Regions from separate parts of the Streptomyces sp. NPDC030838 genome, predicted to be linked through region 2. Evidence: riboswitches for the same ligand, from Rfam matches in the RefSeq annotation. Region 2 holds a riboswitch; each other region holds the start of a gene.

Region 1 (2,256 bases), on a different contig from region 2:
CTCCTACGCGCGCCTCAGGCCGGGCGCACCACGCTGTGGATCGACGACTCGCCGTCGTAGTAGATCGACTCCTCGCGGACGTACGCCCCGGGCTTCGGCGCGTGGATCATCATCCCGTTGCCGATGTAGATGCCGACGTGGGTGACGTCGTCGTAGAAGAAGACCAGGTCACCGGGCTGGGCCGCGGCGAGGGAGACCGTGGTTCCGGCGTTCACCTGGTCGTAGGTGGTGCGCGGGAGGGTGACGCCGGCGGCCTTCCAGGCGGCCTGGGTGAGGCCGGAGCAGTCGTAGGAGCCGGGGCCGGTGGCGCCCCAGACGTACGGCTTGCCGATCTGGGCGCGGGCGAAGGTGATCGCCTTCTCGGCCTTGGCGGCGTACGTGGAGTCGGCCGGGGTGGAGGTCTCGCCGGTGCTGCCCGAGGAGGACGACGAGCCGCCGGTCTCCTCCTGCGCGGCCTCCTGGGCGGCCTCCTGGCGGGCCTCCTCCTGCCGCCGCTGCTCCTCCGCCTGCTGCCGGGCCAGCTCCGCGGCCTTGCGCGCCGCCTCCTCCTGCTCGCGCTTCTCGATCGCCGCGAGCCGCGCCTTCTCCTCGGCGGTCAGCTGCGACAGCAGCTCCCGCGCGGTGGCGAGCTTCTTCTGGACGGTCGCCTTGGCCGTCTTCAGATCGGTCTGCGACTCGGTGAGCGTCCGAAGGCTCTCGGAGGCCTCCTGGCGCTTCTTCATCGTCTCGGACTGCTGGGCGAAGTAGTCGTCGACCGCGTCCTTCTGCCGGCTGGTCAGCCGGTCCATCAGCTGCGTCCGGTCGAGGTAGTCCTGCGGCGAGTCCGCGAGCAGGAAGGTCGCGGTGTCGGACAGGGCGCCGCCGGTGCGGTACTGGGCCGCGGCGTAGGTCCCCAGCTCCTCGCGTGCCTCGTTGAGCTTCTGCGCGCGCCGGGCCACGTCGTCCAGGAGGGTGTCGACGCGCTTGCGCTGCTTCGCGGTCCTCTCCTTGACCGCGTTGTACTTCTCGGTCGCCGACTCGGCCTGGCGGTAGAGATCGTCGACCTTCTTCTCGACCTCCTCCAGGCTCGGCTTGTCGTCGGTCGACGGGGCGGCGTCGGCGGTCTGCGAGAGCAGGGCCACGGAGGTGAGGGCGGCGGTGGCGAGGGCGGGGTTGCGTATGCCGGCCACGCGCGGGGTGGGACGCGACTTGCGGTGCGACGCCAAGGGAGGCGACTCCTTCCATCGGCCCGCCTACCGGGTTAGCTGTCGGGTTCGGGCGGGTCGTTCGGAAGGGTTGCCCTACGGTCCCTCCCCCAAGAGGAGGGCCGATTCACCCCAGAGTCGGTTGGGTCCCCGGCTCCGGCCGCCGTGGGGGCGCCGGACTCGGCGGAGGCCGCGCGGCCCGGCGACGTTCGCCGGTGGGGGTCGTTCGGCCTGCCCGGCACGGTAGCCAACTCGTGTGGCTGCTGTGAAGGTTGGTGGGTGATATGCCCGATACATTTTCGTGACCTTTCGAAAGGTGTAGCTCGCCGTCGCCGAGCCTGAGCGGCGCGTGGCCGCCGGTGCCGGCTGTGATGTTCTCCGGGCGGCCCTCGGTTGTCAGTGGGGCGCCCTAGACTCGGAGAGCGATGAGCAGCCTCTTTGACGACAGCTTCCTGGCGGACCTCCAGGCCCCGCGGGCCCATGCGGAGGAGCCCCCGCCGCCGCCCGAGGACGAACACGTACCGGAGCCGATTCCGGACGATCTGTTCGGCGGGAAGTTCGACCTGCCCCCGGACCGGGACGAGTACTACCGCGACGGCGCCCCGCGCCCGGCGGTGGACTCGGCCGCGCTCCTGGAGGGGCTGAACGAGAACCAGCGCGCCGCCGTCGTCCACTCCGGCTCCCCCCTGCTCATCGTGGCCGGCGCCGGCTCCGGCAAGACCCGTGTGCTCACCCACCGCATCGCCTACCTGCTGGCCGAGCGGGGCGTGCACCCGGGGCAGATCCTCGCGATCACCTTCACCAACAAGGCCGCGGGCGAGATGAAGGAGCGCGTGGAGCAGCTGGTGGGCCCGCGCGCGAACGCGATGTGGGTGATGACCTTCCACAGCGCGTGCGTGCGCATCCTGCGCCGGGAGAGCAAGAAGCTCGGCTTCACCTCGTCGTTCTCGATCTACGACGCCGCCGACTCCAAGCGCCTGATGGCCCTGGTCTGCCGCGATCTGGACCTGGACCCCAAGCGCTTCCCGCCCAAGTCCTTCAGCGCCAAGATCAGCAACCTGAAGAACGAGCT
Region 2 (2,256 bases):
GGCTACGACGACGTCGATGGACGGCACGAGCATCTCCTTCGTGGATGTGACGCGGTTGGCAGGCCGCGGGTGTGGCTCTGCGAGATGAGCCTAACCGGCTCCCGCCGATCGGCCAGCCGGACGCCCACCCCGTGGACGGAACCGAGAGTAAATTGTTTCCGAACGGAACAAAGACGGTTCCGGAAAAACGCCGTCGGAAAAGCCCCCGCCCCGGCGCGTACGGGGGACACGCGCCGGGGCGGGGAGTCTGCGGGGCTCCGCGGCTTACTTCAGGTGCAGCTGCTGGCCGGGGTAGATGACGTCGGCGTCGTCGACGATGTCCTTGTTCAGCTCGAACAGCTTCTGCCAGCCGCCCTCGACGCCGTGCTCCTCGGCGATGGAGCTGAGGCTGTCGCCCTCGACCACCTTGTACTCGCCGTCGCCCTTCTCGACCTTCTCGCCGGTCGGGGTGGTGACGGTCTTCTCGGCCTTCTGGGTGGCGGCCGGGCGCTCGGCGGAGCGGGAGGCGGCCTGCTCCTCGGTCTCACGGTCGGCGGTGGCGCTGCCGCTGTCGCCGGTGGAGGCGGTGCCGCCGTTGTACGGGGTGTTCGACAGGCCGGTGCCGCAGTGCGGCCAGGCGCCCTTGCCCTGGCCCGCGAGGACCTTCTCGGCGATGGCTATCTGCTGCTCCTTGGTGGCCTGGTCGGCGGTGGCGGCGTACTGCGTGCCGCCGTACGCGGCCCAGGTGGAGGCGGAGAACTGCAGACCGCCGTAGTAGCCGTTGCCGGTGTTGATGGACCAGTTGCCGCCGGACTCGCACTGGGCGACGGTGTCCCACTCGGAGGCGGTGGCGGCGGAGGCGTTGCCGGCCGCCATCAGCGGGGCGGCGACGGCGGCGGCACCGGTGACGCCGACGGCGGCGATGACGCGAGCGGTCTTGGACGGACGACGGTGCTTGCCCTTGCCGGAAAACAGCATGGATCGATCCCCTCACCGACGCCTGCGAGGTGAGCTGTCGGGTTCGGGCCGGTTGAGTTGCCCGGCCGCGGCCCTCGCGGGCTGCGGCTTCACCCCAAGCCGGTTCCGGCGTCGAGTCTCCTCAACTGCCGGGCCCGGCACTTACCTTGGGTCCCCCGCTCCTGCCTGCGGCGCTTGACGCGACGACTGTTCCCGGGCGGCCGCTGGCAGGATTCGGCGTTGCGGCAGCCGGGGCTCGCGGTGACGAGCGGCCTTGACCGTAGCCACGCGATCCGCGGAATTTCAAAGACGATCAGGTCTTCTGAGACCTATCTCTCACCGCGTTTATAACGGACATTTAGCCCGAACCGTGACGCGAACTCCCGCTACTTTTCGACCGGTTCGACCCCTACCTCAAGGGTCTGACCGGGGATGATGAGGTCGGGGTCGGCGCCGACGGTCGCCTTGTTCTCGGCATAGAGCGCGGACCATCCGCCCTGCAGCTCAAGGGAGTCGGCGATGCCCCAGAGGCTGTCGCCGGCGCGCACCGTGTACGTGCCGTCGGCCGCGTCGCGCGCGGCGGCGGCGTCACGGGAGGCGTGACGGCCGGAGGATTCGGCCGTACGGCTGTCCGCGGCGTCCTCCTCGGCGCTGTCGCCGCGGTGGCGGCCGGTGCCGGTGGAGCCGGTGTCGGTGGCGCCCGAAGACGGGGCGTTCTGGCCCGACTTGTCCGAGTCGTCGTTCTTGGTGGTGGCCGCGGGAGAGCTCTCAGCCCCCTGGGACTCGCCCGACGACGCACCGTTGGAGGTGTCGGGAGAGGGCGAAGTCGTGGCAGAACCGGACGATTCGGCACCTTCCGAGGTTTCGGAGGAACCGGCGCTATCGGAGGATTCCGAGGAAGGAGATGATTCCGGCGAGTCGGACAAGCCGGACTCGGGCGTCTCGGGCGTCGCCTCGGGGGTGGCCGCCGCACCCGACGCCGCGTCAGCCGCCAGACCGGTGTCGACGCCGGCCGGCGCGGAGTCACCGTCGAGGCCGGCGAGCAGACCGCAGGTGGGCCAGGCCGCCACACCCTCGGCGGCGAGGATTCTCTCGGCGACGGCTATCTGCTGCGAACGGCTGGCCACGTCGGGGCTCTCGGCGTAGTCCAGACCGCCGTACTTCACCCAGTTCTCCTGGGAGATCTGCAGGCCGCCGTAGTAGCCGTTGCCGTTGTTCGCGCTCCAGGAGCCGCCGCTCTCGCACTCCGCGACCCTGTCCCAGGTCACCCCGCTGGCGGCGCTCGCGCTGGTCGCGCCGAGGAGCGGGATGGCGATGGCG
Region 3 (2,256 bases), on a different contig from region 2:
TCGCCGTCGTCCTCGGCGACCCGGCCCTCGGGCGGACCCCGCTCGTCCGGCTCCACTCCGAGTGCCTGACCGGCGACGTCTTCGGCTCCGCCCGCTGCGACTGCGGCCCGCAGCTGCGCGAGGCGGTCGAGCGGATCGCCGAGCGCGGCGGCGTTCTGCTGTACCTCCGGCAGGAGGGCCGCGGCATCGGGCTGTACAACAAGCTCGACGCGTACGCCCTCCAGGACCAGGGGCTCGACACCTACGAGGCCAACCTGGCCCTCGGCCTTCCCGAGGACGCCCGCGACTACACGGCCGCCGCCCAGATGCTCACCGCCCTCGGCGTCACCGAGCTGGACCTGCTCTCCAACAACCCGGACAAGGCCGAGCAGCTGCGCGCTCTGGGTGTCGGCGTCCGTGACCGTGTCCCGACCGGTGTCTTCACCACCGCCCACAACGTCCGCTACCTGCGCGCCAAGGTCCTTCAGACCCAGCACACCCTGCCGCTGGCCGACCTCACGGAACTCAGCGCCGGCTGATCGGCGAGGCGGAGACAAACCCTGGCGCGAAGCGTCCCGCGCATGGCGTACACTGGAATCACCGACGCGGGGTGGAGCAGCTCGGTAGCTCGCTGGGCTCATAACCCAGAGGTCGCAGGTTCAAATCCTGTCCCCGCTACTGAAGGCTCAGGGCCGGAATCCATGGAGATGGATTCCGGCCCTGAGTGCTTTTCCGTCCTCGAAGCGCATCTGTGCGCGGAGACGTCACGGGGAGTAAGTGGGCGACCCCACTCCGCATAACATCTGAGTCACCATCAAAAACCGGGACGCTGCTGAAGTGTTTCTGAGTGCGGGTCAACTCGCCCGATTTTCGCCGCTCATGAGGTGTACGTCCACCCGGGTGACCGTAATGATCAAGCGGAACCGCTTGGAAATCACCCCCCGGTTCTATTAACGTCCGATAACGCAGCGCGGTCGTCCCAGCCGTCACAAGAGGCGGCTCCGTGCGCACGCGCCGAATCCCGTAGGGAACCGGGGAACCACCACCTTGGGGTGAATCGGGCGTAAGGGGTCGGGTCCGCACGGCTGAAAGTCGTGTGCGGCACGGCTGATTTACGCGCGTAGGAGACCTTCCTGCTCCGAACCCGTCAGCTAACCCGGTAGGCGAGAAGGAAGGAAAGGAGTACGCCCACGTGGCGTCCAACCGGCCTGCCCCCGGGGCCCCGTTCGTGCCCGGCCAGCGCACCGCCGACCCCGCCGACACCTTCGTGTACGGCGATCAGCGCACCGACGAGGGCCCGTGGGAGGAGTGGAACCCCACCGCGGAATCCATTCGCCCCGTACGCGGCCGGCATCGTGTCACCAAGCAGCGCGGCGGCGGACTCGCCCGCAGCTCCACCGTCCTGGGCGTCGGTGTCATAGCCGCCGTCGGCGCGGGCGGCATGGCCACCGCGCAGACCGGCAAGCCGCCGGTGTCCATCTCGATGCCCGACCTGCCGAACGTCGGCTCGCTGATCTCCGACGACACCGACACCGCCGAGACCACCGCCACCCCGCTCAGCAGCCTCGGCGTCACCGCCACCGACACCGCGCAGGGCACCACCGACGCCGGCGAGGCGCTGCGCGCCCGCATCATGGCGCAGGCCGAGCAGCAGCAGGACCAGGCCGAGTCCAAGGCCGCCGCGGAGGCGCTGGCCGCCGCCGAGAAGGAGGCCGCGGAGGCCGCCGCCAAGGCGGAGAAGGAGGCCGAGGCCAAGGCCGCCGCCGCGAAGAAGGAGGCGGAGGAGGAGGCCCGCAGGAAGGCCGAGGCCGAGCGGCTGGCCGAGCTGGCCAAGCAGTTCACGCTGCCGACCTCCTCGTACACCATCACCTCCACCTACGGGCAGGCCGGCGCCCTGTGGTCCTCCGGCTACCACACCGGCCTGGACTTCGCCGCGCCCACCGGCACCCTCATCAAGGCGGTGCACTCCGGCACCATCACCGAGGCCGGCTGGGGCGGCGCGTACGGCTACCGGACCGTTCTCACCCTGAACGACGGCACCGAGATCCTCTACGCCCACCAGTCGTCGATCAACGTCAGCGTGGGCCAGAAGGTCAACACCGGGGACGTCATCGGGCGCGTGGGCGCGACCGGCAATGTGACCGGGGCGCATCTGCACCTGGAGGTGCACACCGGCGACGGCGGCGCGCTGGACCCGCTGAGCTGGCTGCGGAGCAAGGGCCTCACGCCCTGACGCCCGGCTGAGCCCGGCTCTCCCCGATCCCCGGCGGTCCTGAC

Evidence for each region. Region 2 has a riboswitch for cyclic di-AMP ahead of ACZ42A_RS10895 (transglycosylase family protein). Riboswitches for the same ligand answer to the same signal wherever they lie in the genome.
Region 1: another riboswitch for cyclic di-AMP. It lies ahead of ACZ42A_RS08875 (C40 family peptidase); the one in region 2 lies ahead of ACZ42A_RS10895 (transglycosylase family protein).
Region 3: another riboswitch for cyclic di-AMP. It lies ahead of ACZ42A_RS13250 (M23 family metallopeptidase); the one in region 2 lies ahead of ACZ42A_RS10895 (transglycosylase family protein).

Annotation. Positions count from the first base shown of each region.
Region 1 covers NZ_JBVIED010000002.1:400,656-402,911, reverse strand. The annotation lists gene ACZ42A_RS08875 (C40 family peptidase) at 15-1,205, opposite strand; cyclic di-AMP (ydaO/yuaA leader) riboswitch at 1,214-1,380, opposite strand; gene pcrA (DNA helicase PcrA) at 1,610-2,256, shown strand, end outside.
Region 2 covers NZ_JBVIED010000003.1:91,418-93,673, forward strand. The annotation lists gene eno (phosphopyruvate hydratase) at 1-27, opposite strand, end outside; gene ACZ42A_RS10895 (transglycosylase family protein) at 265-957, opposite strand; cyclic di-AMP (ydaO/yuaA leader) riboswitch at 962-1,140, opposite strand; gene ACZ42A_RS10900 (LysM peptidoglycan-binding domain-containing protein) at 1,323-2,256, opposite strand, start outside.
Region 3 covers NZ_JBVIED010000004.1:18,051-20,306, reverse strand. The annotation lists gene ACZ42A_RS13260 (GTP cyclohydrolase II) at 1-518, shown strand, start outside; tRNA gene ACZ42A_RS13255 (tRNA-Met) at 584-657, shown strand; cyclic di-AMP (ydaO/yuaA leader) riboswitch at 982-1,160, shown strand; gene ACZ42A_RS13250 (M23 family metallopeptidase) at 1,172-2,212, shown strand.